DNA from 4 places in the Pseudomonas sp. S34 genome. Region 3 is predicted to be linked to each of the others. Evidence: predicted binding sites of a transcription regulator. Region 3 holds the regulator's gene; each other region holds the start of a gene.

Region 1 (7,481 bases), 2.6 Mb from region 3:
TGATGTCCACGCCGCTGCGGGCGACGTTGGCCAGCAGGATCTCATTGAGGAAGATGTTGCCGAAGCCCACCGGCAGGAACATGTAGGGCGTGATCAGGCCGAAGGTCATGACGCAGGCGATCAGTCGACGGTCCAGTTGCAGCTTGGTCAGCACATAAAGAAGCGGCGGCACCAGCAACGGAATAAACGCGATATGTATCGGCAAGATGTTCTGCGAGGCGATGGCCACGACCCAGAGCAGGCCAATCAGCAGCCACTTGACCTGGCCACCGCCGCTGGCGTGCTGGCGATCGACCATGGCCAGGGCCTTGTCGGCCAGCGCATGGGCCATGCCGGACTTGGCAATGGCCACGGCGAAAGCGCCGAGCAAGGCGTAGGACAACGCCACCGTCGCCCCGCCACCGAGGCCGCTGTTGAAAGCCTTGAGCGTCGCCTCGATTCCCAGGCCACCGGTCAAGCCACCGACCAGCGCACCGACGATCAGGGCGATCACCACATGCACGCGGGACAGGCTGAGGATCAGCATGATGCCGACCGCGGCAATTACTGCATTCATTTCATTACCTCGATACAAACGAAAAGACTCCGTCCGGCAGTCTGCGAAGAGCCACCAGCGGATTAAGGAATGGGTTTTATTAGAGGGCGCGCACTGTGCCGCAGCGTCACCTCCTTGTCAAAGCACCTCGGCGCTGTCGAGATGTAACGACATGTGAAGACCTGTAGGAGCGAGCGAGCTCGCGATGCACCTGAGAGCACCGGGGGGGATCAGGTTTCCATCATCATCGTTGACGACCATCGCGAGCATGCTCGCTCCTACAGGGGGAAGTGTTTGATAGCCGATAGACGGGATAAAGAAACCAAAATCCCGGCCGTTACAGTGCAAAGTCTCAGATATTTATCGAATAAGGACGTCTCCATGTCGCTCAGACAACTTTCCATTCAATGGAAAATCACCCTGCTGGCCGGGCTGTGCCTGGCGGGCATCGTGACCCTGCTGGTGGGTCTTTCGCTGTACCGCATGGAGCACAGCTCCGAGCTGGTGAAAGCCTCGAGCATGGAGATGCTGACAGAGGCGGCCCAGGCCCGGATCGAGTCCCAGGGCGAAAACCAGGCGCTGGGGATACGCCAGCAGTTCATGGACGCCTATCAGTACGGCCACGGTTTCTCCCGGCAGGTGCTGTTCCTGCGTGACCAGGCCGAGAAGCGCTTTCTCGATGCCTTCGACCTGCGCGAAGACCTGACCCGCCAGGTCAAGTCAGCCCTGCAAGCCAACCCGGACCTGCTCGGCCTGTCCCTGGTGTTCGAACCCAATGGGCTGGACGGCAAGGACGAACTGTTCGCCGGCCAGGCCGAGCTTGGCAGCAACGACAAGGGTCGTTTCGCCCTCTACTGGTCGCAGCCGACGCCGGGCAAGGTAACGTCCATGGCGTTGCCGGAAAAGGACATGGCCGACACCAGCACCGGCCCCAGCGGCGAAGCGGCCAACGCCTGGTTCACCTGTCCGCGCACCACGCTCAAGCCGTGCGTGATCGAACCTTACTTCTATGAGATCGACGGTCAGAACGTGCTGATGACCAGCATCGTTTTCCCGCTGATGATCAACGGCAAGGTGATCGCCTCGCTATCCGTGGACATCAACCTCAACAGCCTGCAAGCGGTCAGCCTGGGCGCGAGCAAGAAGCTCTATGACGGCCAGACCAGCGTCAGCATCATCAGCCCGGCCGGCCTGCTCGCCGGCTACAGCCCGGACGCCGGCAAACTCAGCCAGCGCCTGGACGCCGTGGATAAGGCCAATGGCGCCGAACTGCTGCGCATGCTCGCCGCCAGCAGCAAAACCGCCAGCCTGCACAGCCATCAGCAACTGAAAGTGCTGGCACCCTTCCAGCCGATTCCCGACGGTAAATCCTGGGGCGTGCTGCTCGACGTGCCGGAGAAAGTCCTGGTCGGCCCCGCCGAAGCCCTGAAAAAGCAACTCGATGACAGCAACACCGCCGGTACCCTGGTCGAGCTCGGCCTGGGGGTGCTCGCCGCGCTGCTCGGTCTGCTGCTGGTGTGGCTGATGGCCCGCAGCGTCACCCGACCGATCCTCGGCGTGGCGCACATGCTCGAAGACATCGCCAGCGGCGAAGGTGACCTGACCCGCCGCCTGGCCTACGACAAGCAGGATGAACTGGGCCAGTTGGCCGGCTGGTTCAACCGTTTCCTCGACAAGCTGCAACCGATCATTGCCGAAGTGAAGCGCTCGGTGCAGGACGCCCGCAGCACAGCGGATCAGTCGTCCGCCATCGCCACACAGACCAGCGCCGGCATGGAGCAGCAGTACCGTCAGGTGGACCAGGTGGCGACCGCCTCCCACGAAATGAGCGCCACCGCCCAGGACGTCGCCCGCAGCGCCGCGCAGGCGGCCCACGCCGCCCGCGATGCCGATCAGGCGACCCGTCAGGGCCTGACCGTGATCGACCGCACCACCACCAGCATCGACAACCTCGCCGCCGACATGAGCGCGGCCATGGTTCAGGTCGAAGGCCTGGCGGCCAACAGCGAGAAGATCGGCACGGTGCTGGAAGTAATCCGTGCGATTGCCGAGCAGACCAACCTGCTGGCCCTCAACGCTGCGATCGAAGCGGCCCGCGCCGGTGAGGCCGGGCGCGGGTTTGCCGTGGTGGCCGATGAAGTGCGCAACCTGGCCCGGCGTACCCAGGAATCCGTGGAAGAAACCCGTCTGGTGATCGAACAACTGCAAAACGGCACCCAGGAGGTGGTGGGTTCGATGAACAACAGCCATCGTCAGGCCCAGGGCAGTGTCGAGCAGGTTGGCCAGGCCGTGACGGCGCTGCGCCAGATCGGTGATGCGGTGACCGTGATCAACGACATGAATATGCAGATCGCCAGTGCCGCCGAAGAGCAAAGCGCGGTGGCCGAGGAGATCAACAACAACGTGGCGACCATCCGCGACGTGACCGAGTCGCTGTCGGGCCAGGCCAATGAATCGGCGCGGGTCAGCCAGTCGCTCAATAGCCTGGCGAACCAGCAGCAGAACCTGATGGATCAGTTCCGCGTTTAAACCCGGCAACATCCCCTGTGGGAGCGGGCTTGCTCGCGAAAGCGGTGTATCAGACACATAGATGTTGAATGTGCCGCCGCCTTCGCGAGCAAGCCCGCTCCCACATTTGTTTCTGCACCCACTCATCAAATGATGGCAAGTGGATATCTGCCGCAAGCCGATTATGCTTCATGGAACCTTGCAGCGCCTTCTGGCGTCAATCTGAATGCAAGCCACGTAATCCGAAGACTTCAGCCCCAGGGCCTGGGTACGGTAAGTGTTGGTGGGAACTCCGGCCTACAACAAGAGCAAGACGGAGAATACTCATGGCAGCAATCGACAATGCAACCACGGGCAGCACGCCCAACCGCGGGCTCACCCGGGAGGAGCGCAAGGTCATCTTCGCCTCGTCCCTGGGCACCGTGTTCGAATGGTACGACTTCTACCTGTACGGCTCCCTCGCGGCGATCATCGCCAAGCACTTCTTCGCCGGTGTCAACGAAACAACCTCCTTCATCTTCGCCCTGCTCGCCTTCGCCGCAGGCTTTGCCGTGCGGCCCTTCGGCGCCATCGTGTTCGGCCGGTTGGGCGACATGATCGGGCGCAAGCATACGTTTCTCATCACCATCGTGATCATGGGTATCTCCACGGCCGTGGTGGGTTTGCTGCCCGGCTATGCGACCATCGGCGTCGCCGCGCCGATCATCCTGATCAGCCTGCGCCTGTTGCAAGGCCTGGCGCTGGGCGGTGAGTACGGCGGCGCAGCGACCTACGTGGCTGAACATGCGCCCAAGGGCAAACGCGGCTTCTTCACCTCGTGGATCCAGACCACAGCAACCCTCGGCCTGTTTCTTTCACTGTTGGTGATCCTCGCCTGCCGTACCACTCTGGGCACCGAAGCCTTCGAAGCCTGGGGCTGGCGGATTCCGTTCCTGCTGTCGATCCTGCTGCTGATTATCTCGGTGTACATCCGCTTGCAGCTCAACGAGTCGCCGGTGTTTGTGAAAATGAAGGCCGAAGGCAAGTCTTCCAAGGCTCCGCTGACTGAATCTTTCGCACGCTGGGAGAACCTGAAGATCGTGATCATGGCCCTGCTCGGCGGCACCGCCGGCCAGGCGGTGGTCTGGTACACCGGGCAATTCTATGCGCTGTTCTTCCTGTTGCAGACGCTGAAGATCGAACCGCAAACCGCGAACCTGCTGATTGCCGGCTCCCTGTTGATCGGCACGCCGTTCTTCGTCATTTTCGGCAGCCTGTCCGACCGTATCGGGCGCAAGGGCATCATCATGGCCGGCTGCATCCTCGCGGCCCTGACTTACTTCCCGATCTTCCATGCGCTGACCCAGTACGGTAACCCCGACGTGTTCATCGCGCAGGAGAAGAATCCGGTCACGGTCGTCGCCAATCCCGCCCAGTGTTCGTTCCAGTTCGACCCGGTGGGCAAGGCCAAATTCACCAGTTCCTGTGACTTGGCCAAGACCGTGCTGGCCAAAAGGGCAATACCCTACAAGAACGTGGATGCCGAGCCGGGCGCCGTTGCGCAGGTGCGCATTGGCGATAAAGTGATCGAGAGCTTCGAGGGCACCGGCATGCCGGCCGCCGACTTCAAGGCCAGGAACGACGCCTTTGCCACCACCCTCGCCACCGCCCTCAAGGACGCCGGCTACCCCGAAAAGGCCGACCCGGCCAAGACCAACTACCCGATGGTGTTGCTACTGCTGACGATCCTGGTGATCTACGTGACCATGGTCTACGGGCCGATTGCCGCCTGGCTGGTGGAACTGTTCCCGGCACGCATCCGCTACACCTCGATGTCGCTTCCCTACCACATCGGCAATGGCTGGTTTGGTGGCTTCCTGCCGACGGTGGCGTTCGCCATGGTGGCGGCCACGGGGGATATCTACTACGGGCTGTGGTATCCGATTGTCATCGCAGTGATGACGGCGGTGCTGGGTATTTTCTTCATGCCGGAAACCAAGGATCGGGAGATTCATCACACATAAACCTGACACCTCACCCTGTGGAACCGGGTGTACTCATAATCGGCGGCCATGAAAAACCACTGTGGGAGCGAGCTTGCTCGCGATAGCGTCAGCACATTCAACATCAATGTGTCAGACAGATTGCCATCGCGAGCAAGCTCGCTCCCACAGGGTTCCTGGTGTGACTTCAAGTATGTTTAGGCAACTCGATGACGACCTTCAACCCGCCCCATTCGCTTTCCAGCAACGACAGTTTGCCGCCCCAGCTATCGACGATGTCGCGCACGATGCCCAGCCCCAAACCATGCCCATGGGTTTGCTCATCCAGTCGCGTACCTCGGCCGAACACCTGATCGCGACGCTCTTCGGGAATGCCCGGGCCGTCATCTTCCACGTTGAGTTCAAAGCCCTCTGCAGTCTCGGCCACACTCAGGCGAACCTCGGCATCCGCCCACTTGCAGGCGTTATCCAGCAGATTGCCCAACAGTTCCAGCAGGTCTTCGCGATCCCAGGGCAATTGCAGGCCGGTGGGTGCGCGGTAGCTCAGCGCCAGGTGTTCGCCATGGATCATGTTCAGGGTGGCCAGCAACCCGGGGAGTTCTGCATCGCAATCAAACAGTGCGCCCGGCAACGCATCGCCGGACAACCGCGCACGATTGAGTTCCCGATTGAGCCGTTGCTGGACTTGCTCCAGTTGCTCCTTGAGGACCTTGCGCAATTGCGGGTGCGCGTCGAGTTGCTCGCTTGAAGCCAGGCTCAACAGCACCGCCAGCGGAGTTTTCAAGGCGTGGCCAAGGTTGCCCAGGGCATTGCGTGAGCGCTTGAGGCTGTCCTCGGTGTGGGCCAGCAAATGGTTGATCTGCGCCACCAGTGGTTCCAGTTCCACCGGCACCTGATCATCGAGTTGCGAACGCTGGCCCTGTTGAAGTTGCGCAATCTGCTCGCGGGCCTGCTCCAGCGGACGCAAGGCCCGGCGCACGGTAATCCGTTGCAGCAGCAGAATCAGCAGCAGCGCCGTCAAACCGAGGCCAAACCCGAGCTGTTGCATGCGCCGGAAGCTTTCGCGAATTGGCGTGTAGTCCTCGGCGACGCTGATGGAGATCGGCAACCCCGAACGTCGATAGTCCGTACGCAGCACCAGTAACTGTTGCCCTTCCGGACCCAGTTGCAAGTTGCCATGCAGGCCGGGGTGATCGAGCACCGGCAGTTCCTGATCCCATAAAGAACGGGAACGCCAATGGCCGTCGGCGAAATCGATGCGGAAATAATGCCCGGAGAACGGCCGTTGATAAGCGGGTGACAGGCGTCGCTCATCCAGTTGCAAGCCTTGCGGCCCGCGCACCAGTGCCGCCAGCAGGTTCTCGCTGTCATTGCGCAACCCGGCTTCGAGGTAGCGCTGCAACCCCAATTCGAACAGCCACAGGCTGGTTTGCGCCAGCACCAGGCCAACGACCACCATCACGCTGATCAGGCCCAGGCTCAAGCGGCGCTGGATCGATCTCACCGGGCTTGCCCGCCGAACAGATAACCCTGGCCGCGACGGGTTTCAATCACACTTTTGCCGAGCTTGCGGCGCAAGTGGTTGACGTGGACTTCCAGCACATTGGAATCGCGCTCGGTTTCACCGTCGTAGAGGTGTTCGGCGAGGTGGCTTTTGGAGAGGATCTGCTCGGGGTGCAGCATGAAATAACGCAACAGGCGAAACTCCGCGGCGGTCAGTTGAATGTCCGCACCGTCGCGCACAACGCACTGGCGACCTTCGTCCAGATGCAACCCGGCAGCCTTGAGCGTTGGCTGGTTGACCTGGCCATGGGAGCGGCGCAACAACGCCTGGATGCGCAAAAACAACTCTTCGGGATGGAATGGCTTGGTCAGGTAGTCGTCGGCGCCGGCCTTGAGGCCTTCGATGCGTTCGGCCCAGGAGTCTCGGGCCGTCAGGATCAGCACCGGCGTGGCCAGCCCCGCCGCGCGCCATTGCGCCAGCACCTCAAGCCCCGGCACGCCGGGCAAACCGAGGTCGAGGATGATCAGGTCGTAAGGCTCGGTGCTGCCCTGATGTACCGCATCGCGACCATCGGCCAGCCAGTCCACCGCATACCCCTGGCGATTGAGGCCGGCCAGCAGTTCGTCGGCCAGGGGCACATGGTCTTCCACCAGGAGCAAACGCATGGATCAGTCTTCCTTGTCTTTGAGTAAACGGCCGGTGGTAGCATCGATGCCCAGTTCGCGGACCACGCCCTCAGGGGTCAGCAGCTCGACTTCATAAATGTAGACGTCGTGTTTTTCTTCAAGCTCGGCTTCCAGCAGCTTCGCACCGGGGTAGTGACCCATCGCCTGCTGCAGCAGTTGCTCCAGCGGCAGGATCACGCCCTGTTGACGCAGGCTCAGGGCCTCATCCTGATCCAGGTCGCGGGCCAACACTGCCGAGCAAAACGCCAGAAGCAACAGCGCCATCC
Region 2 (7,481 bases), 1.1 Mb from region 3:
ATGGCCGAAGCTGACCAGCGACCGGGACATCGAGTTCTTCATCGATGCCTATCGCAACGAGTCGATGCTCAAGCGCTCGATGTCACTGGATTCTGTGACCGGTAGCGAGTCGGTGCGTAGCGTTAACAGGACTAACGCTGATCGATTCCACACGGATCTCAAGTCCAGGATTATTCGTGGCTTCTGAGTTGCCCACCTAAAAAACCATATCGCCAGATATGGTTTTTTGGCACTGCAAAACGAGCCTTCACCTTTTAGTTACTTGAGTCATGAAACTGCCGCAAAATCGAAGCCTTTTATTCAATAAAAGAAAATCACTTAGAGCCAATGAGCAAACTAAAGCTATTGCTTATTATCCTTAGCTCTAAAAACCTGTCAGATATGACAGTAGATCAAAGCAAAAAAAACACTGACCATATTGCCTGAGGCTGAGCACTTGAAAAGTTCGGATGGAGCGATAACCCCGACAATTCACCGCGCTTTCTTCTCTGAGGTTTTACGAGCAGAGGTTGACTGATCACAGCCAGCCTGGCTGACACCTTCAACACCGAGAACCTATATATGAATATTAAAAAACCAGCTCAGAAGCACGATAAACAACCAATGAACGGGAAGGTAGCTGCAGTGATGCGACTGGTAAACGCAGAACGCACATTCGACTCATTTATTTTGTATGGCGATAGCAACTCGGAGCATCGTTACATTAACGCGTCATCCCAAAATAGCGACTACATTTTGTTCAAAATCCCGGCAAGCTGGGGACTGGGCCCTCATGATTTAAAATCGCACCCTGGGGTTATTATATTTGAGCCCTCTGCGGGGTTTCCGAACGATTGGCCGTGGAGTGCACAACGAGGGGAAATATTTATTACTGACATTAGCGATAAAAACTTTGAAGGCCGGTTTGTTTGTTATGAAAGCGCTGACGATAGTGAGGACAAACCTGGATTAATAGGTGGAAACTTTAAGATAGATTTCACTTCAGCCAATAAATAACTTATATTTTTATAGAGTCCGCATTCACACACAGTGCACCCTGCTGAAAAAATGCCCGTATCGCTAGATGCGGGCATTTGTCTTCCGCGCGAGATCTATGGCAGGGAAATCACTGCTTCACGGCCGGAGCACCGGGGCCACCCGTTTTCGGCGCTGGATCATCGAACAGGTTCAACCGTTCACGAAGCTCGTGCGCCGGCAGCGGTTCCTTGTCCGCCGGCAACGCGTTCGGGTCGACCGGTGCAGCCGGTGCGGCTCCCGGCGCAGCCGAACCTTGCGGTGCATCTGGAGCCGGCTCCGCGCCTTGCGAACCTTCGATGGCACGCTGGGCTTTCTTGGTCAGCACCACGATGTCGATACGGCGGTTCACCGGGTTGAACGGATGCTCGCGATCGAACAGGGCCGACGAGGCATAACCGACCACGCGCGCCACCTGCGCATCCGGATAGCTGCCCGCCACCAGCGCACGTCGTGCGGCGTTGGCACGGTTGGCAGACAATTCCCAGTTACCGAAATCACCGGTGCCGGTGTATGGCTTGGCATCGGTGTGGCCGCTGATACTGATCTTGTTCGGCACCGCCTTGATGGTGTCGGCCATGGCCAGCAGGATGTCTTCGAAATACGGCTTCAAGCGAGCAGAACCTGAATCGAACATCGGGCGGTTTTCCGCGTCCATGATCTGGATTCGCAGGCCGTCCGGCGTGATTTCGAACAGGATCTGATCCTTGAACTTCTGCATCTGCGGGTTTTCTTCGACCTTGTTCTGCAGTTCTTGCAGCAACAGCTCGAGGCGCTCTTTTTCGACCTGCTCGGCCATGCCTTCGACCTGATCGGTATCGATGGTGACCTTGTCCGGCTGCGGCTGGGACTTCACCTCGGGGTTGAGAGTGTTTTCCGGCGCCAGGGTCGGCGTGCCGCCCAGATCGATGATGTAGGGCGTGCCACTTTCGGAAAAGCCGATCGGGTCCTTGAAGTAACCGGCGATGGCAATTTTCTGCTCCGGCGTGGCGGTGGACAACAGCCACAACACCAGGAAGAACGCCATCATCGCCGTGGCGAAGTCGGCGAAGGCGATTTTCCACGCGCCCCCGTGATGCCCGCCGGCGATGCGCTTGACGCGCTTGATGATTATCGGCTGGTTATTTTCCATGGCTTAACGACCGCGAACCGCTTGTTCCAGCTCGGCGAAGCTTGGACGGTGCGCCGGGTACAGGACCTTGCGCCCGAACTCCACGGCCAGCGATGGCGGCATGCCGGAAGCCGAAGCCACCAGTGAGGCCTTGATGGCTTCGTAGACGTTCAGCTCTTCCTTGGCATCATGGGCCAGGGAATGGGCCAGCGGGCCGAAGAAGCCGTAGGCGGCGAGAATACCGAAGAAGGTACCCACCAGTGCCGCACCTACGTGCAGGCCGATGGACTTCTGGTCGCCTTCACCCAGCGAAGCCATGGTCACCACGATACCCAGTACCGCCGCGACGATACCGAAACCGGGCATGGCGTCGGCGATGCCGTTGACCGCGTGGGATGGGTGTTCGAGGTCTTCCTTGAGGCTGAACAGCTCCATGTCGAACAGGCCTTCCAGCTCGTGGGGAGCCATGTTGCCGGAAGACATGATGCGCAGGTAATCGCAGATGAACGCGGTCATGCGCTCGTCCTTGAGTACCGTCGGGTACTTCGCGAAGATCGGACTCGCAGCGGCATCTTCGATGTCGCCTTCGATGGCCATCATGCCTTCGCGACGGCTCTTGTTGAGGATCTCGTAGATCAGGCCCAGCACTTCAAGGTAGAAGGCGTGGTTGAAACGTGAACTGAACATGCTCAGGGACTTCTTGAGCACGTGCATCGTCATGTAGCCGGGGTTGGCCTGCAAGAAGGCGCCGAGGGCAGCACCGCCAATGATCATGACCTCGAAAGGTTGTATCAGGGCGGCAATCTTGCCGTGGGAAAGCACGTATCCGCCGAGCACGCTCGCGAATACGACGATGATGCCGATAATTTTAGCCATAGGTTAGGAGAGCACTTACTGAGTCGGGTTCAAGGTCATATTCGGAAGTTAAAAAATCTCTTCTTCTACTTATCGGCAAAACTGCGCCAGACTATAGCCCGTTCAGGCGAAAAGCTAATTTGACCCCCTCCGGGCACAGGTAATGTTGACGATGATCGCCTCCCACCATGGTTAACGAAACGAACGTTCCAACGCCAAAACCAACGACCCTCGAAGGCTGGGTCAAGCTGCTCGATGGCGTACGTCTTCCCGTCCCGCAAGCCAGCCATGACCGTGTCTGCAAGGCCATCCGCGATAATCGCAGCTCGCTGCGCGACATCGCCGACCTCATGCAAGGCAGCCCGGCCCTGGCCTTGAGCGTGATTCGCGAAGCCAACCGGCATAACCATGGCAGCATGACCGAGCCTGCGGAAAACCTTGAAATTGCAATCAACCGCCTCGGTTTGAAGCGCACCGAAGAGCTGCTCGCGCGGCTACCCGCCGAACCCGAGCTCGAGATTCCCAAAGCCCTGCGTCAGTTGCAGATGATCAGCCAGCACGCCACGCAACAGGCCAACGGTTTTTTTGCCAGCCGCCTGGCGCGCCTGTGGCAGGACATCCACTGGGGCAGCCTGCTGTTTCTTTCGCCCCTGTGGCCGCTGGCGCTAACCCATCCGAAACTGCTTGAAGACTGGGAGCTGCGGGTCATCCATAAAGGCGAGTCGGCACGCAAAGTCGAGCAGCAACTGTTTGGCGTACGCCTGCTGGATATCGGCCAGGCGCTGGTGGAGGTCTGGCGCTTGCCGATCTGGGTGCAGCAAGGCTATCGATTGCTGCTCACCGAGCAGCGGGAACTGGTGAAAGTCCTGCGCATCGCCCGTGACAGCGACCATCCACTGCGCCAGCAGAATCGCCTCGATGACGATCCGACCCTGCGCCGCTGGCTCAATCAACCGGCCAATACAGTGCTGCTGGCCAATGGACTGGCGCTGTCGGCGCAACACGCCTGGGACAGCCCCCACAGCGAGCGCTGGCAGTACCTGACCAGCCTTTACCTGCAAATGCCGATGGACGAACTGCAGCAGCAATTGCACCAGCAAGCCGCCAACAGCGCACGCCAACACGCCATGCCCGACCTCTGGCACCCTGCCGAGTCGCTGATCTGGCCGTGGGGCATGAACCGTGTCCACGCAGGCTTGCTGCCGGCAGCGGCACCTACCGCCGAAGACCTGGCGAAGTGGCGCAAGCAATGCGCCGAGTTGCTGGTCGAGCCGAGCCGTTTCACCAACGCCATGCACCTGACCATCGCCGCCCGTGACGCCCTCGTGGCCTGCGGCATGCGCCGGGTGATGATCCTGATGGCCGATCGCACCCACACCAACCTGCGCGTGCACCAGACGGCCGGCCTGTCGAAGGAAGCGGCCGGGTTGAATTTCGTGGTCAGCCAGAGCAACGTGTTGCAACGCCTGCTCGCGCAGCAGGCCCAGGTGCGCCTGACGCCTGCCAACAACGCGCAATTCTCGGCCCTGTTGCCCAATAGCCTGCGCTCGCAGTTCAGCGGTGAACACTTGCTGCTGCGTTCGCTGATCAACAATGGCCGGGTGATCATGATCGTCGTGGCGGATCAAGGCGGCGGGCCGTTTTCGGAAATTTCCGTACAGGCCTTCGGCAAAACCGCACAGTGCATCGAGAAAGCCCTGCACAGCTTTAGCCACCGCGGCCAATAAGCTGCGTTACAATCCTCCCTTTTGTGCTCTGGAGACCTCAAATGTCTGACTTCTCTGGCTTGCCGCTGGTGATCGAGCCGAGCGACTTGCTCCCTCGCCTCGACGCCCGCGAACTGATTCTGGTGGACTTGACCAGTGCCGCCCGCTACACCGAAGGGCACATTCCCGGCGCGCGCTTTGTCGATCCAAAGCGTACGCAGCTCGGCCAGGCCCCCGCCCCGGGGCTGATGCCCCCGCAGGCAGCACTCGAAACGCTGTTTGGTGAGCTGGGGCACAACCCCGATGCGGTCTACGTGGTGTATGACGACGAAGGCGGCGGTTGGGCCGGACGCTTCATCTGGCTGCTGGATGTCATCGGCCACAGCAAGTACCACTATATTGACGGTGGCCTGACAGCCTGGCTGGCAGCAGGCTTGCCCATGTCGATCCAGATCCCGCCGCACGTGGGCGGTCCGGTTGCGTTGACCCTGCACGATGAACCCACCGCCACCCGCGAGTACCTGCAAAGCCGTCTCGGCGCCGCCGACCTGGCAATCTGGGATGCGCGCGGGCCGCTGGAGTACTCCGGCGAGAAAGTCCTGGCAGCCAAGGGCGGACACATTCCCGGCGCGATCAATTTCGAATGGACCGCTGGCATGGATCGGGCACGCCAGCTGCGCATCCGCACCGACATGCCGCAGATCCTCGAACAACTCGGGATCAGCAAAGACAAAGAAGTGATTACCCACTGCCAGACACATCATCGTTCTGGTTTCACCTATCTGGTGGCCAAGGCTCTCGGTTATCCGCGGGTCAAAGGCTACGCCGGCTCCTGGGGCGAATGGGGCAATCATCCCGATACCCCGGTAGAAATTTAAGATTTTTAAGGACCGTTAATGAACAAGCGTCTGTTTCTCCTCGGCCAGTACCTGCTGCCCCACAACTTGCTCTCGCGACTGGCCGGCTGCATCGCCGAATGCCGCGTGCGCTGGTTCAAGAATGCCTTTACCGCCTGGTTCGCCAAGCGTTATCAGGTGGACATGTCCCAGGCGCTGGTCGAAGACCTGACCGCCTATGAGCACTTCAACGCGTTCTTCACCCGCGCACTGAAAGACGGTGCCCGTCCGCTGGACGAAACCCCGGGCGCGATCCTCAGCCCCGCCGACGGCGCGATCAGCCAGCTCGGCCCGATCGAGCACGGCCGCGTGTTCCAGGCCAAGGGCCACAGCTTCAGCGTGCTGGAACTGTTGGGTGGCGATGCGGCAAACGCTGCGCCGTTCATGGGTGGCGACTTCGCGACCATCTACCTGTCGCCGAAGGACTACCACCGCGTGCACATGCCGCTGGCCGGCACCCTGCGCGAGATGGTCTACATCCCGGGTCGCCTGTTCTCGGTCAACCAGACCACTGCTGAAAACGTTCCGGAATTGTTTGCCCGCAACGAGCGCGTGGCGTGCATTTTCGACACCGAACGCGGCCCGATGGCCGTGGTACTGGTGGGCGCGATGATCGTGGCCTCGATTGAAACCGTGTGGGCCGGTCTGGTGACACCGCCGAAGCGCGAGCTGAAAACCTTCCACTACGACGAAGCCGCACGTGCGCCGATCCACCTGGAAAAAGGTGCGGAACTGGGTCGCTTCAAACTGGGTTCGACCGCCGTCGTGCTGTTCGGGCCGGATCAGGTGAAGTGGGCTGAAGAAATGACCGCCGGTACAGCGGTGCAGATGGGTCAGGGCATGGGCTCACCAAAAGCCTAAAGACCGAGCTGCATACCTGTGGGAGCGGGCTTGCTCGCGAAAGCGGACTTACAGTCAACATAGATGTTGAATGTGATGACGCCTTCGCGAGCAAGCCCGCTCCCACATTGATTTGCGGCGCTTAGAGCTGCCCGTCGCGATCGCGGAAACCCAGCAGGTAGAGCACACCATCCAGCCCCAAGGTGGAAATCGCCTGCTTGGCCGACTGCTTGACCAGCGGCTTGGCCCGGAACGCCACGCCCAACCCGGCAATTGCCAGCATCGGCAAGTCATTCGCACCATCGCCGACCGCAATGGTCTGCTCCAGGCGCAAGCCTTCCTTGTGTGCCAGTTCCTTCAGCAAATCCGCCTTACGCTGTGCATCGACAATCGGCTCGACCGCCACGCCGGTGACTTTGCCGTCGACCACTTCAAGTTCGTTGGCGAACACGTAGTCGATACCCAGCTTGGCCTGCAATTGCTTGGCGAAGTAGGTGAAGCCGCCCGACAGGATCGCGGTCTTGTAGCCCAGGCGCTTGAGTTCGGCGAACAGGGTTTCTGCGCCTTCGGTCAGGCGCAGCGAGGCACCGATGGAGTCCAGCACATTGACGTCCAGACCTTTGAGCAAGGCCAGGCGCTCCTTGAAGCTGGCGCGAAAATCCAGCTCACCGGCCATTGCCCGCTCGGTGATTTCCGACACTTTGTCGCCGACGCCGGCCGCCTTGGCCAGCTCATCGATCACTTCGGCTTCGATCAGCGTTGAATCCATGTCGAACACCGCCAGGCGACGGTTGCGACGGAACAGCGAATCTTCCTGGAAGGCGATGTCGACGTTCAGTTCCTGGGCGACGCTGAGGAATTCGGCACGCAGCGCCTGCGGATCAGCGGCCTCGCCACGCACGGAAAACTCGATGCAGCCCTTGCCCTTGTCGGCCGGGGTGTCCAGCGGCATGCGCCCGGACAGGCGATCGATGTGGTCGATGTTCAGGCCATATTTGGCGGTAATCGAGCTCACGGCCTGCAACTGCCCGGCTGTCACCTTGCGGGTCAACAGGGTCA
Region 3 (7,481 bases):
GTGGCGCCGGACATGCCCGGGGTTCCCTGGAGCATTTTGCCCAATGGCTTGATGACTACTTCTTCCTGGCCCACCAGTTGATCGACGACAAAGCCGATCCGCTGCGTGCCCACCGAAAGGATCACCACATGGCCCTCGCGCTGCTCTTCGTGAGCGGCGGAGCTGACCAGCCAGCGTTTGAGATAGAACAATGGCAGCGCCTTGTCCCGCACGATCACCACTTCCTGGCCGTCCACGACGTTGGTGGTCGACAGGTCGAGGTGGAAGATCTCGTTGACGTTCACCAGCGGGAACGCGAACGCCTGGTTACCGAGCATGACCATCAGCGTCGGCATGATCGCCAGGGTCAGCGGCACCTTGATGACGATCTTCGAACCCTGGCCCTTGGCCGAGTAGATGTTGATCGAGCCGTTGAGCTGGGAAATCTTGGTTTTCACCACGTCCATGCCCACGCCACGACCCGATACGTCGGAAATCTCGGTCTTGGTCGAGAAACCCGGGGCGAAGATCAGGTTGTAGCATTCGGTGTCGCTCAGGCGATCGGCGGCATCCTTGTCCATCACACCGCGTTTTACCGCGATGGAACGCAGCACGTTCGGGTCCATGCCCTTGCCGTCGTCGGAGATCGACAGCAGGATGTGGTCGCCTTCCTGCTCCGCCGCCAGGATCACCTTGCCACCCCGGGCCTTGCCCGAGGCTTCACGCTCTTCCGGTGACTCGATGCCGTGGTCAACCGCGTTGCGCACCAAGTGGACCAGCGGGTCGGCCAGGGCCTCGACGAGGTTCTTGTCGAGGTCGGTTTCTTCGCCGACCAGCTCCAGGTTGATCTCTTTCTTGAGCTGGCGGGCCAGGTCGCGAACCAGGCGCGGGAAGCGCCCGAAGACTTTCTTGATCGGTTGCATCCGGGTCTTCATGACCGCGGTTTGCAAGTCGGCGGTGACCACGTCGAGGTTCGACACGGCCTTGGACATGGCTTCGTCGCCGCTGTTGAGGCCCAGGCGGACCAGGCGGTTACGCACCAGCACCAACTCGCCGACCATGTTCATGATCTCGTCCAGACGCGCGGTATCGACACGTACCGTGGTCTCGGCTTCGCTCGCCGGCTTTTCCGCCGGTGGCGCGGCCGGGGCACGGGACGATGCCGGTGCAGCAGTTGCCGGGGCCGGCGCTTCGGCTTTTGGCTCGGGGGCCCTGGCCACCGGTTTCGGCGTAGCTGCCTTGGCGGCAGGTGCCGCAACCGAGGCGTTGGCGCCGGTTGCCGTTCCAACCGTCGCGCCCACTTCAGTGAACTTGCCTTTGCCGTGCAATTCGTCGAGCAGCGCTTCGAACTCGTGATCGGAAATCAGATCGCTGCCGGCCGCCACCGCGCTTGGTGCCGCGGGTGCAGGCACAGAAGCAATGGCCGACTCCAGCGCCTCGACAGCAAAATTACCCTTGCCGTGCAGCTGGTCGAGCAGTGCTTCGAATTCGTCGTCAGTAATATCGGAACTGTCGCCAGTCGCTTTCGGGGCTTCTGGCGCAGCCGGTGCCGGGACCACCGCGTCAACGGCGAACTGGCCTTTACCGTGCAGTTGATCGAGCAACGACTCGAACTCGGCATCGGTGATTTCGTCGCTGCCAGCGGCATTGCCGGCAGGCGCTGGAACAGCCGCCGGGGCCTCGGCCTGGGCCTTGACGGCGTTCAGCGAGTCCAGCAGTTGTTCGAATTCATTGTCGGTGATATCGCCCGACTCGCTTTCAGCCACAGGCGCTTCGACCACAGCGACGACAGGTGCGGCAGCCGCCTCGTCAGCCGATTGCGGCTCGGCCAGACGGGCCAGCGCCGCGAGCAGTTCCGGTGTCGCAGCCGTGATCGGGCTGCGTTCGCGGACTTCGCTGAACATGCTGTTCACCGCGTCCAGCGCTTCGAGAACCACGTCCATCAGTTCCGAGTCGACGCGACGCTCACCCTTGCGCAGGATGTCGAACACGTTCTCGGCGATGTGGCAGCACTCCACCAGCTCGTTGAGCTGGAGGAAGCCGGCGCCCCCTTTTACAGTGTGAAAACCGCGAAAAATTGCATTGAGCAAATCCGCATCATCCGGACGGCTTTCCAGCTCGACCAGTTGCTCGGACAGTTGCTCTAGAATCTCGCCGGCCTCAACCAGGAAATCCTGAAGGATCTCTTCATCGGCGCCGAAGCTCATTAAGGGGGTGCTCCTAAAGGTCTAAAAACCTAAAATGCCTAAAATTCTAAAACCCTAGGCTGGATAGCAAATCGTCCACATCGTCCTGACCGGACACAACGTCTTCTCTTTTATCGGCATGAATCTGCGGACCTTCACCCTGAGAGAGATGTTTTTGTGGATCTTTTTCAGCAAGCATCGCTTCACGGTCATGTTCGATGCCCGCAAAGCGGTCCACCTGACTGGCCATCAGCACGAGCTTGAGCAGGTTGCTTTCAACTTCGGTGACCAACTGGGTCACACGCTTGATCACCTGGCCTGTGAGGTCCTGGTAATCCTGGGCGAGCAGGATGTCGTTCAGGTTGCCCGACACCGCGCGATTGTCCGTGCCGCTGCGCGTCAGGAACCCGTCGACCCGTCGGGCCAGTTCACGAAACTCTTCGGCGCCGACTTCGCGACGCATGAAGCGCCCCCAGTCCGCGCTCAACACCTTGGCTTCATCGGCCAGGCCATTGACCAGCGGCGTGGCACTTTCCACCAGATCCATGGTGCGGTTGGCCGCAGCCTCGGTCAGCTTGACCACATACCCCAGGCGCTCGGTGGCGTCGGTGATCTGCGACACTTCTTCGGCCTGCGGCATGTGCGGGTCAATCTGGAAATTGACGATCGCGCTATGCAGTTCGCGGGTGAGCTTGCCCACTTCCTGATACAGGCCGCGGTCACGGGTCTGGTTGAGCTCATGGATCAATTGCACCGCGTCGCCGAACTTGCCTTTTTCAAGGCTCTCGACCAATTCGAGGGCGTGTTTTTTCAGGGTCGATTCAAAATCGCCCAATGAAGTTTCGTTATTGCCCATAGCTCCCCCGTGGCGCACTCATCAACCGATGCGTTCGAAAATCTTCTCGATTTTTTCTTTCAACGCCTGGGCCGTGAAGGGCTTGACCACATAGCCGTTAACGCCGGCCTGGGCCGCTTCGATGATCTGCTCGCGCTTGGCTTCAGCGGTCACCATCAGCACCGGCAGGTGCTTGAGCTTTTCATCGGCACGCACGTGACGCAGCAGATCGATACCGGTCATGCCAGGCATGTTCCAGTCCGTTACCAGAAAGTCGATGCTTCCGCTGTTGAGCACCGGAATGGCGGTAGTGCCATCGTCGGCCTCGACGGTGTTGGTGAACCCAAGGTCACGCAGCAGGTTCTTGATGATCCGCCGCATCGTTGAGAAGTCATCAACGATGAGGATTTTCATGTTCTTGTCCAATTCGACCTCCAAGCAGTCTTAAACGCGCCCAGCACCTGGACACGCCATTTCAATCAATCCGGCAAAGCACTCAATGACTGTCTGGAGCACAACAGATCGCGACCGGCGCAGTTCAACACCACACCGGCCTCGTTCGCAGTGTCCCCACACTGCCTTCAGCGCGCTCGCCACTCCCCCAAACGCCCCCGCAAACGGGCCGCGCACTGGCTGTGTAACTGGCTGACCCGCGATTCGCTGACCCCCAGGACCTCACCGATTTCCTTGAGATTCAACTCTTCGTCGTAGTACAGCGCCAACACCAGTCGCTCACGCTCCGGCAAATTGGCAATCGCATCCGCCAGCGCAGCCTGGAAGCGTTCATCCTCCAGGTCGCGTGACGGCTCGACATGAGCACTCGCGCCATCCTCGTGCAGCCCTTCGTGTTCGCCGTCCTGCAACAGGTCGTCGAAACTGAACAGCCGGCTGCCCAGGGTGTCGTTCAAAATCCCGTAGTAATCGTCGAGACTCAATTGGAGTTCGGCCGCAACTTCGTGATCTTTAGCGTCACGGCCGGTTTTAGCTTCAATCGAGCGAATGGCATCGCTGACCATGCGCGTATTGCGGTGGACTGAACGTGGCGCCCAGTCCCCCTTGCGCACTTCATCGAGCATGGCGCCGCGGATTCGTATGCCCGCGTACGTCTCGAAACTGGCGCCTTTGCCGGCGTCATATTTGGTCGACACTTCAAGCAGGCCAATCATCCCGGCCTGGATCAGGTCTTCGACCTGGACACTGGCCGGCAAACGCGCCAGCAAGTGGTAGGCAATGCGTTTAACCAGCGGCGCGTAACGCTCGATCAGCTCGTACTGCGCATCACGCGCCGATCTCTTGTAGAGGTTGTAGCCGCTGGCTGTCATAGAACAGGTCCTGCTGTCTGCTGCACGAGGCGCTCGACGAAAAACTCCAGGTGCCCGCGCGGGTTGGCAGGCAGCGGCCAGGTATCAACCTTTTGTGCGATTGCCTTGAACGCCAGCGAGCACTTGGAACGCGGGAAGGCCTCGTAGACGGCGCGCTGCTTCTGCACGGCCTTGCGCACGCTTTCGTCGTAGGGCACCGCGCCGACGTATTGTAAGGCGACGTCGAGGAAGCGATCCGTGACCTTGGTCAACTTGGCGAACAGGTTGCGTCCTTCCTGCGGGCTCTGGGCCATGTTGGCCAGGACGCGGAAGCGGTTCATGCCGTAATCGCGGTTCAGCAACTTGATCAAGGCGTAGGCATCGGTGATCGAGGTCGGCTCGTCGCACACCACCAGCAGCACTTCCTGGGCTGCACGGACGAAACTGACTACCGAGTCACCAATGCCCGCAGCGGTGTCGATCACCAGTACGTCGAGGTTGTCGCCGATATCACTGAAGGCCTGGATCAGGCCGGCGTGTTGCGCGGGGCTCAGATGCACCATGCTCTGAGTGCCGGATGCGGCCGGAACGATACGGATGCCGCCGGGCCCCTGCAGCAATACATCGCGCAGTTCGCAGCGGCCTTCGATCACGTCGGCCAGGGTACGTTTGGGTGTCAGGCCCAGCAGAACGTCGACGTTCGCCAGCCCCAGGTCGGCGTCCAACAGCATGACGCGCCGGCCAAGTTCGGCCAAAGCCAGGGACAAGTTCACTGACACATTAGTTTTCCCGACGCCACCTTTGCCGCCGGTCACCGCGATCACCTGTACGGGATGCATGCTGCCCATGTTATTTCTTTACCTTGTCTTGCATAGACGGAGGCCACATTACTGGCTGCGCGTTCACAAACGGAACAATGCATGGCAGACCATCGATGTAGGTATAAAAACTGTTCATTTTTACCTCAGCCAACCTGCTTGGTCGGGCTGTGGTAGATGTCAGCGAACATGTCAGCCATGGCTTCTTCGCTGGGTTCTTCCTGCATTTGCACACTCACGGCGCGGCTGACCAATTGATGACGGCGCGGCAGATGCAAATCATCCGGGATCCGCGGGCCATCGGTCAGGTAAGCCACCGGCAGTTCATGACTGATGGCAAGGCTCAACACCTCGCCCAGACTAGCCGTTTCATCCAGTTTAGTCAGAATGCAGCCGGCGAGCCCGCAGCGCTTGTAACTGTGATAAGCGGCCGTTAGAACCTGTTTCTGGCTGGTGGTTGCCAGAACCAGATAATTTTTTGAACGGATGCCGCGACCGGCCAGACTTTCGAGCTGCATGCGCAGCGCCGGATCGCTGGCCTGCAGGCCCGCGGTATCGATCAGCACCACGCGTTTGCGCAGCAATGGCTCCAGCGCCTGCACCAAGGACTGGCCAGGGTCGACGTGGGTCACCGACACATTGAGAATGCGCCCCAAGGTCTTGAGCTGCTCCTGGGCACCGATGCGGAAGCTGTCCATGCTCACCAGCGCAATGTTCTGCGCGCCGTACTTGAGCACATAACGGGCAGCCAGCTTGGCCAGGGTGGTGGTCTTGCCCATGCCGGCAGGGCCGACCATGGCGATCACGCCGCCCTCTTCCAGCGGCTCGACCTCCGGAGTAACGATCATGCGCGCCAGGTGCGCCAGCAACATGCGCCAGGCCTGACGAGGCTCTTCGATTTCGGTGATCATTGCCAGCAGGTCGCGCGACAGCGGGCCAGACAGGCCGATACGTTGCAGGCGACGCCAGAGGTTGGCCTGGTCCGGACGGCTGCCTTGCAGCTGATTCCAGGCCAGGGAGCCGAGTTGTACTTCCATGAGTTCGCGCAGGCTGTTGAGCTCGAAACGCATCGAGTCGAACGCACGTGGATCCACGCCACCGGACGCTGGCGCAGCGGCCGGCGCGGGGCGACGGGGTTCGGCGTAGGTCGGTTCGATCAGCGGCTCGGCGGCAGTCAACGGCAATCCGGCGAACAGCTGGCGATTGGTTGCATTGTCGCTCTCGCCATCGCCACGCAGGCTCAATTCGGCCTGGGCGGTGACGATCCGCGACTGAGTCTTGCGCAATTCGTCTTCGAGCTCCATGTTCGGAACCCGCGGCGCCAGCGCCGACAACTTGTAGTCCAGCGCAGCCGTCAGTTCGACCCCCCCGGCGATCCGGCGGTTGCCAATGATGGCGGCATCAGCGCCCAGCTCATCGCGAACCAGCTTCATGGCCTGACGCATATCGGCGGCGAAAAAACGCTTAACTTGCATAAACCACTACCTCAGCCGTTGGGCCCTACTGTCGCAACGATGGTCACTTGCTTGTTGTCAGGGATTTCCTGGTAAGCCAACACATGCAAACCCGGGACTGCGAGCCGGCCAAATCGCGAGAGCATCGCGCGAACCGGACCGGCCACCAGCAGAATCACCGGCTGACCTTGCATCTCCTGACGCTGCGCCGCGTCGATCAACGAACGTTGCAGCTTCTCAGCCATGCTTGGCTCCAGCAGAACGCCCTCTTCAGAGCCTTGTCCTGCCTTTTGCAGACTATTGAGCAATATCTGTTCCAACCTTGGCTCCAGCGTGATAACCGGCAGCTCCGACTCAGTGCCTACAATGCTTTGGACGATTGCGCGGGATACGCCAACCCGCACGGCAGCCACCAGCGCGGCGGTATCTTGACTCTTGGCGGCATTGTTGGCGATCGCCTCGGCAATACTGCGGATATCGCGAACAGGCACTTGTTCGGCCAACAGCGCTTGCAACACCTTGAGCAACTGCGACAGCGAAACCACGCCCGGCACCAGCTCCTCGGCCAGTTTCGGCGAGCTTTTGGCCAGCAATTGCATGAGTTGCTGCACTTCTTCGTGACCGATCAGCTCACTGGAATGCTTGTAGAGTATCTGGTTCAAGTGAGTAGCCACTACTGTACTGGCATCGACCACCGTATAACCGAGGGATTGCGCCTGGGCGCGCTGGCTGATTTCGATCCAGACCGCCTCCAGGCCGAAAGCCGGATCTTTGGCGGTAATGCCATTGAGCGTGCCGTAGACCTGCCCCGGGTTGATCGCCAGCTCGCGATCCGGGTAAATCTCCGCCTCGGCCAGGATCACCCCCATGAGGGTCAGGCGATAGGCACTTGGCGCCAGGTCGAGGTT
Region 4 (7,481 bases), 3.0 Mb from region 3:
TTCAGGGTGAACACGCCGGCAACCGTGGAGCCCTCAACACAGCGCATGACCACAACATCCTTGCGCCCCGGGCGCTTGATGCCAGCCGAGGCGATACCGAGTTCAAAACCGGCAACCGGGTGCAACGTTGGCAAAGGACCAAGACCAACAGCCATGAATGCGCTCCTTTATAAATGATGTCAGCACCGTTTCAGCAGAACGGTGGTTCGAATGGTAAAACGCCGCGACGGCAGAAGCCGGTCGCGGCGCGGGTATTTCAGCGATTGAAACGGGTTTTACTGAATCTGCCCGTGGCAATGCTTGAACTTCTTGCCCGAACCGCAGTAGCACAACTCGTTGCGACCCAGCTTCTGCTCGTTGCGAACCGGCGCGGCAGCGAGGGCAACATCGACCTCTTCGCCCAACACTTCAGGCTGTTCAAGGCCTGGAGCCTCTTCATGCAGGAACTGCATGCGAGCGGCCAATGCCTCGGCTTCCTGACGCAGGCGCTGCTCCTCTTCGATCGGGTCTTCGCGACGAACCTGAACGTGGGACAGCACACGGATCGAATCGCGCTTGATCGAATCCAGCAATTCGGAGAACAGGGTGAAGGACTCGCGCTTGTATTCCTGCTTCGGGTTCTTCTGGGCATAGCCACGCAAGTGGATACCGTGGCGCAGGTGATCCATGGTCGACAGGTGGTCTTTCCACAGGTCGTCCAGTACGCGCAGAACGATTTGCTTCTCGAAGGTGCGCAACGCTTCGGCGCCCGCCTGGTCTTCTTTCTCGTTGTACGCCGCGATCAGTTCCTGCATCAGTTTCTCGCGCAGGGTTTCTTCGTACAGGTGGTCGTCTTCGTCGAGCCACTGCTGGATTGGCAGCGCCACACCGAAATCGCTCTGCAACGCGGCTTCCAGACCGGCCACGTCCCACTGCTCGGGCAGCGATTGTGGAGGAATGTGCGCGCTGACGGTGGCGTCGAGCACGTCCTGACGGAAGTCAGCGATGGTCTCACCGATGTTGTCGGCGGCCAGCAACGTGTTACGCATGTGATAGATCACTTTACGCTGTTCGTTGTTGACGTCGTCGAACTCGAGCAGTTGCTTGCGAATGTCGAAGTTGCGGCCTTCGACCTTGCGCTGGGCCTTTTCGATAGCGTTGGTCACCATGCGGTGCTCGATCGCTTCGCCAGGCTGCATGCCCAGGGCCTTCATGAAGTTTTTCACCCGGTCAGAGGCGAAGATGCGCATCAGGCTGTCTTCCAGCGACAGGTAGAAACGGCTGGAACCGGCGTCGCCCTGACGACCGGCACGACCACGCAACTGGTTGTCGATACGGCGCGATTCATGGCGCTCGGAGGCAATCACCTGCAAACCGCCCGATTCGAGCACTTGCTGGTGACGTTTCTGCCAGTCGGCCTTGATCTGGGCAATCTGCTCAGGGGTCGGGTTTTCCAGGGAAGCCACTTCCACTTCCCAGTTACCACCCAACAGGATGTCGGTACCACGACCGGCCATGTTGGTGGCGATGGTCAGCGCGCCCGGGCGACCGGCCTGGGCAATGATCTCGGCTTCCTTTTCGTGGAACTTGGCGTTCAGGACCTTGTGTTCGATGCCTTCCTTCACGAGCAGGCTGGACATGTGCTCGGAGGTTTCGATAGTGGCGGTACCGACCAGGACCGGACGGCCCGCGGCCATGCTTTCCTTGATGTCGGCCACGATTGCCGCGTATTTCTCGTCGGCGGTCAGGAACACCAGGTCGTTGTAGTCCTTACGGGCCAGCGGCTTGTTCGGTGGAATCACCATGACCTGCAGGCCATAGATCTGGTGGAACTCGAACGCTTCGGTGTCGGCCGTACCGGTCATGCCGGACAGTTTGTTGTACAGACGGAAGTAGTTCTGGAAGGTGGTCGACGCCAGCGTCTGGCTTTCGGCCTGGATGTTCAGGTTTTCCTTGGCTTCGATGGCCTGGTGCAGGCCTTCGGACAAGCGGCGGCCCGGCATGGTACGGCCGGTGTGCTCGTCGACCAGTACGACCTGACCGTCCTGCACGATGTATTCGACGTTGCGATGGAACAGCTTGTGCGCGCGCAGGCCGGCGTAAACGTGAGTCAGCAGGCTCAGGTTGTGGGCCGAGTACAGGCTCTCGCCTTCAGCCAGCAGGCCGATGCGGGTCAGCGTTTCTTCGACGTACTGGTGACCGGCTTCGTTGAGTTCGACCTGACGGGTCTTCTCGTCGACGGTGAAGTGACCGGCCTGGGTCACTTCGCCTTCGACTTCTTCAACGTGCAGCTTGAGCTGCGGGATCAGCTTGTTGACCTCGATGTACAGCTTGGAGCTGTCTTCGGCCTGACCGGAGATGATCAGCGGCGTACGGGCTTCGTCGATGAGGATCGAGTCGACTTCGTCGATCACGGCAAAATTGAGTTCGCGCTGGAATTTTTCTTCCATGCTGAACGCCATATTGTCGCGCAGGTAATCGAAACCGAATTCGTTGTTGGTGCCGTAGGTGATGTCGGCGGCGTAGGCAGCGCGCTTCTCTTCCGGCGGCTGGAACGGCGTCACAACGCCGACCGTCAGGCCGAGGAATTCATACAGCGGGCGCATCCAGTTGGCGTCACGGCGGGCCAGGTAGTCGTTCACCGTCACAACGTGCACGCCGTTGCCGGACAGCGCGTTGAGGTAAACGCCCAGTGTTGCCACCAGGGTCTTGCCTTCACCGGTACGCATTTCCGCGATCATGCCTTCATGCAAGGTCATGCCGCCGATCAGCTGGACATCGAAGTGGCGCATGCCCATGACACGCTTGCCGGCTTCGCGGGCGACCGCAAAGGCTTCTGGCAGCAGTTTGTCGAGGGATTCCCCTTTGGCGATGCGGGCCTTGAACTCGCTTGTCTTGGCACGCAATTGATCGTCCGAAAGGGCCACCATTTGCTCTTCGAAGGCATTGACGAGTTGCACCGTCTTGAGCATGCGTTTGACTTCACGCTCGTTCTTGCTTCCAAAAAGTTTCTTTAACAAAGGCGCAAACATATCGGCAGGATCTTCCACACTAAAGGGATGGAGGGCGGCCCCGTGAGTCGCCCGTGCAGCCCTCATGGCCGCATGCGAACGAGCATTCTACCCGGAAACGATGGAGAGGAAAGTGGCGATATTCCACGATGCTGGCACAGCGCTTTGACGGGGCTCACTTAAAATAAGGGCGTTTTGCTCAACTTCAAGCCGTTCAAGGCAGAAGTTAGTTGTTGATTTAATGGGTAAAGCGCCCACAAAAGCAATGGGCGGGTGCACTCGGCGCTTTCTGCTACCATGGCGCCTCTGTTACTTCAGGTGTCTGATCATGGCATTTCGCCCACTTACGGCCAAAGTACCTGCCGTTCTACTACGCGAAGCCAAGCCGCTGAAGGCCATTCTCGGCCACGCTCAACGCCTGGGTCATCTGCAACGTTTGCTCGAAAGCCAATTGCAACCCGCCGCTCGCGAGCATTGCCACGTGGCTTCCTGGCGCGAAGGCAGTTTGTTGCTGATTGTCACCGACGGTCATTGGGCAACTCGCCTGCGTTACCAGCAAAAGCGTTTGCAGCGGCAATTGCAGATGTTCGATGAGTTCGCCAATCTGACCCGGATCCTGTTCAAAGTTCAACCGCCGACCGTTCAGCAAGGTGCGGCCGGGCATACCATGGATTTGTCCAACGACGCGGCAGCGACCATCCAGGCCACGGCCGATGGGATCAGCGACCCGAATTTGCGGGCAGCGCTGGAGCGACTGGCGGCGCACGCCAAATCCAAATCCTGACACAGAACCCATGTGGGAGCGGGCTTGCTCGCGAAGGCGGTGTGTCAAACAACATAACGTTGACTGACATGCCCCCTTCGCGAGCAAGCCCGCTCCCACAGTTAGATTGTGGTCGCTCAAGCTAGCGGCGTTTTTTGCTGCCTAGCAACGAACCCATCAACCCGCGCACCAACTGTCGGCCAATCTGGTTCGCCGCCTGTTGCATCGCCGATTTCAGTGCCTTCCCTGCCGCGGTGCCGAGGAACTCTCCCGCCTGTTCGGTGAAGCTCGGTTCCTGTTTACCCTGCTCCGCTTCAGGCTCAGGCGCCAGGCCCTTGCGTCCCATCAGCACCTCATAGGCCGAGTCACGGTCAATCGGCTTGTCATAACGCCCTTGCAAAGGTGAACCGGCAATCAACGCCGTGCGCTCGGCGGCGGTCAAAGGCCCGATCCGCGATTGCGGCGGTGCCACCAGCACCCGCCGGACCATTTCCGGCGTGCCTTTTTCCTGCAGGGTGCCGACCAGCGCCTCCCCGATCCCGAGCTCGGTCAGCACCGACAACGCATCAAACGCCGGGTTCGGCCGGAAACCATCGGCTACCGCGCGCAGGGACTTCTGTTCCTTGGCGGTGAACGCACGCAGACCGTGCTGGATGCGCAAGCCCAACTGCGCCAGCACATCATCCGGCAGGTCACCCGGCGACTGGGTGACGAAATACACGCCCACGCCTTTCGAACGAATCAGCCTCACGACTTGCTCCAGACGATCACGCAATGCCTGGGGCGTACCGTTGAACAACAAGTGGGCCTCGTCGAAGAACAGCGCCAGCAACGGCTTGTCGGCATCGCCACGCTCCGGCAACTGTTCGAACAGCTCTGCCAGCAGCCACAGCAGGAACGTCGCGTAGACTTTCGGCGCTTCATGCACCAGGCGGCTGGCATCCAGCAAATGAATGCGACCGCGCCCGTCCGCCGTGGGCTGGAGGATGTCTTCGAGTTGCAGCGCCGGCTCGCCGAACAAGGCTTCGGCGCCCTGTTGCTCCAGGGTCGCCAGACGTCGCAGCAATGCCTGGCTGGAGCCGGTGGTCATCAACGCCGCATCGTCGCCCAGCAACTGGGGGTTGTCCCGCAGGTGATTGAGCAATGCCTTCAGGTCCTTGAGATCAAGCAACAACAGGCCTTCGCGGTCCGCCACCTTGAACGCGGCGTACAGCGCCGACTGCTGGCTGTCGGTCAGCTCCAGCAGACTGCCCAGCAGCAGCGGCCCCATTTCACTCAAGGTTGTGCGTAAAGGATGACCGGACTGACCGTGTATGTCCCACAACGTCACCGGATAAGCCTGAGGCTTGTGGTTGAGCCAGGGCATCCCGGCAATCCGCTCGGCGATCTTGCCTTGGGGATTGCCGGCGGCGCCGAGGCCGCACAGGTCACCCTTGATGTCCGCGGCGAACACCGCCACGCCGGCATCGCTGAAGGCTTCGGCCATTCGTTGCAAAGTGACTGTCTTGCCGGTGCCGGTCGCGCCCGCGATCAATCCGTGGCGGTTCGCCAGGCGCATGGCCTGGGCAGTCGGCTGCCCTTCTGGATCGGCGCCGATAACGAGTTGCAATGAGTCAGGCATTTGGTCACCCATGATTAATCTTTGGTCCTACACGGCCGATAGAGATAACGACAAAGCAGTCAGACACGATCTGGTCGGAAATTTCCCTAAGGAGAGTCGGAAAATTCACTTGCTTTCAACCTTGCCCGTCGTGCGTCCCTTTATAAAAGCACGCGCTGGACATTAAGACCTTAGCGGAACCCCAAGCCATGAACAAAAATCTGCGTTTCAGCCATAAAATCCTGCTTGCTGCCGCCCTCATTGTGATTGCCGCCTTCGCCTCCTTTACGCTGTACAACGACTACTTGCAGCGCAATGCCATCCGCAAAGACCTGGAAAATTATCTGCAGGAAATGGGCGCGGTGACCGCCAACAATATCCAGACCTGGTTGAACGGGCGCAGCCTGCTGATTGAAAACCTGTCACAAACTGTTGCGCTCAACCCCGATGCCGACAACGTTTCCAGCCTGCTTGTACAAAAAGCCGTGACCTCGACCTTCATGGGCGCCTACCTCGGCAACAAGGATGGCTCTTTCATCATTCGCCCGGACAGCAAGATGCCCGATGGCTACGACCCGCGTGCACGTCCCTGGTACAAGAGCGCGCAAAGCAGCAGCAGTTCGGCATTGACCGAGCCTTACATTGATCTGGCCTCCGGCCAACTGGTGATTTCCATTGTCGACAGCGTTATCAAGGACGGCCAGAACATCGGCGTGGTCGGTGGCGACCTGAGTTTGCAAGTGATCGCCGACAGCCTTGGCAAGCTGGATTTCGACGGCATGGGTTATGCGTTCCTGGTCAGCTCCGACGGCAAGATCCTGGTACATCCCGACAAAGCGCTGGCGATGAAGGCGCTCAAGGATGTCTACCCGCAAGACACGCCGGCCATCAGCAGCGCCATGAGCGAAATCCAGGTCGACGGCAAAACCCGCATCGTGACCTTCACCCCGATCAAAGGCTTGGCATCGGTCAACTGGTACATCGGTCTGTCGGTCGATAAGGAAAAAGCCTACTCGATGCTCAGCGAATTCCGCACCTCGGCTGTGGTTGCGACCATCATCGCCGTGGCCATCATCATCGCCCTGCTCGGCATGCTGATTCGCATCCTGATCCAGCCGTTGCACGTCATGACCCGCGCCATGGCCGACATCGCCGACGGCGAAGGCGACCTGACCAAGCGCCTGACCATCCAGAACAATGACGAATTCGGCACTCTGGGCACCGCGTTCAACCGTTTCGTCGAGCGCATTCACGGCTCGATCCGCGAAGTGTCTTCGGCCACCGGGCAAGTCAACGAAGTGGCATTGCGCGTAGTGGCCGCTTCCAACTCGTCGATGTTCAACTCCGACCAGCAAGCCTCGCGCACCAGCAGCGTCGCGGCCGCAATCAACCAGCTCGGCGCCGCCGCCCAGGAAATTGCCCGTAACGCCGCTCAGGCTTCGAGCCAGGCCAGCGATGCCCGCAGCCTGGCCGAAGACGGCCAGCAAGTGGTGGACCGCAGTATCGTGGCGATGAATCAACTGTCGAGCATGCTCAGTGCATCGAGCTCCAACATCGAATCGCTGAACAGTAAAACGGTGAACATCGGGCAGATTCTCGAAGTGATCACCAGCATTTCCCAGCAAACCAACTTGCTGGCGCTCAACGCCGCCATTGAAGCCGCCCGCGCCGGTGAAGCCGGTCGTGGATTTGCCGTGGTGGCGGACGAAGTGCGCAACCTGGCACATCGCACGCAGGAATCGGCGCAACAGGTGCAAACCATGATCGAGGAGCTGCAGGTCGGCGCCCGGGAATCGGTCAGCACCATGAGCGATAGTCAGCGCCACAGCCAGGACAGCGTGGAAATCGCCAACCTTGCGGGTGAGCGCCTGAACAGCGTGACGCTGCGTATCGGTGAAATCGACGGCATGAACCAGTCGGTGGCCACCGCGACCGAAGAACAGACCGCCGTAGTGGAGTCGATCAACGTCGACATCACCGAAATCAACACGCTGAACCAGGAAGGTGTGGAAAACCTGCAATCGACATTGCGCGCGTGCTCGGACCTTGAGCAGCAGGCGGCGCGGTTGAAGCAGTTGGTAGGTAGCTTCAGGATCTAAGGCAACCTCACCGGCCTCATCGCGAGCAA

What was found. The regulator FliA, encoded in region 3, starts transcription of late flagellar genes. The targets are predictions, from matches to a motif close to CTAAAGTTTNNNNNNNNNNNGCCGNTAA.
Region 1: a site for FliA is predicted at 849-876, ahead of PspS34_RS19065 (methyl-accepting chemotaxis protein). Genes of this name have one in related genera too.
Region 2: a site for FliA is predicted at 3,071-3,098, ahead of motA (flagellar motor stator protein MotA). Genes of this name have one in related genera too.
Region 4: a site for FliA is predicted at 5,389-5,416, ahead of PspS34_RS22250 (methyl-accepting chemotaxis protein). Genes of this name have one in related genera too.

The regions. Positions count from the first base shown of each region.
Region 1 is NZ_CP019398.1:4,274,549-4,282,029, forward strand. Features, by position in the region: gene PspS34_RS19060 (Na+/H+ antiporter NhaC family protein) at 1-556, opposite strand, end outside; gene PspS34_RS19065 (methyl-accepting chemotaxis protein) at 917-3,064, shown strand; gene PspS34_RS19070 (MFS transporter) at 3,370-5,046, shown strand; gene PspS34_RS19075 (sensor histidine kinase) at 5,213-6,529, opposite strand; gene PspS34_RS19080 (response regulator transcription factor) at 6,526-7,194, opposite strand; gene PspS34_RS19085 (PepSY domain-containing protein) at 7,198-7,481, opposite strand, start outside.
Region 2 is NZ_CP019398.1:553,137-560,617, reverse strand. Features, by position in the region: gene PspS34_RS02410 (toll/interleukin-1 receptor domain-containing protein) at 1-187, shown strand, start outside; gene PspS34_RS02405 (hypothetical protein) at 562-996, shown strand; gene motB (flagellar motor protein MotB) at 1,106-2,146, opposite strand; gene motA (flagellar motor stator protein MotA) at 2,150-3,001, opposite strand; gene PspS34_RS02390 (HDOD domain-containing protein) at 3,169-4,707, shown strand; gene PspS34_RS02385 (rhodanese-like domain-containing protein) at 4,749-5,564, shown strand; gene asd (archaetidylserine decarboxylase) at 5,583-6,443, shown strand; gene serB (phosphoserine phosphatase SerB) at 6,565-7,481, opposite strand, start outside.
Region 3 is NZ_CP019398.1:1,692,471-1,699,951, reverse strand. Features, by position in the region: gene PspS34_RS07455 (chemotaxis protein CheA) at 1-2,186, opposite strand, end outside; gene PspS34_RS07450 (protein phosphatase CheZ) at 2,233-3,021, opposite strand; gene PspS34_RS07445 (chemotaxis response regulator CheY) at 3,043-3,414, opposite strand; gene fliA (RNA polymerase sigma factor FliA) at 3,582-4,322, opposite strand; gene fleN (flagellar synthesis regulator FleN) at 4,319-5,149, opposite strand; gene flhF (flagellar biosynthesis protein FlhF) at 5,266-6,594, opposite strand; gene flhA (flagellar biosynthesis protein FlhA) at 6,606-7,481, opposite strand, start outside.
Region 4 is NZ_CP019398.1:4,984,637-4,992,117, forward strand. Features, by position in the region: gene argJ (bifunctional glutamate N-acetyltransferase/amino-acid acetyltransferase ArgJ) at 1-155, opposite strand, end outside; gene secA (preprotein translocase subunit SecA) at 276-3,011, opposite strand; gene PspS34_RS22240 (DciA family protein) at 3,319-3,774, shown strand; gene PspS34_RS22245 (helicase HerA-like domain-containing protein) at 3,896-5,374, opposite strand; gene PspS34_RS22250 (methyl-accepting chemotaxis protein) at 5,563-7,452, shown strand.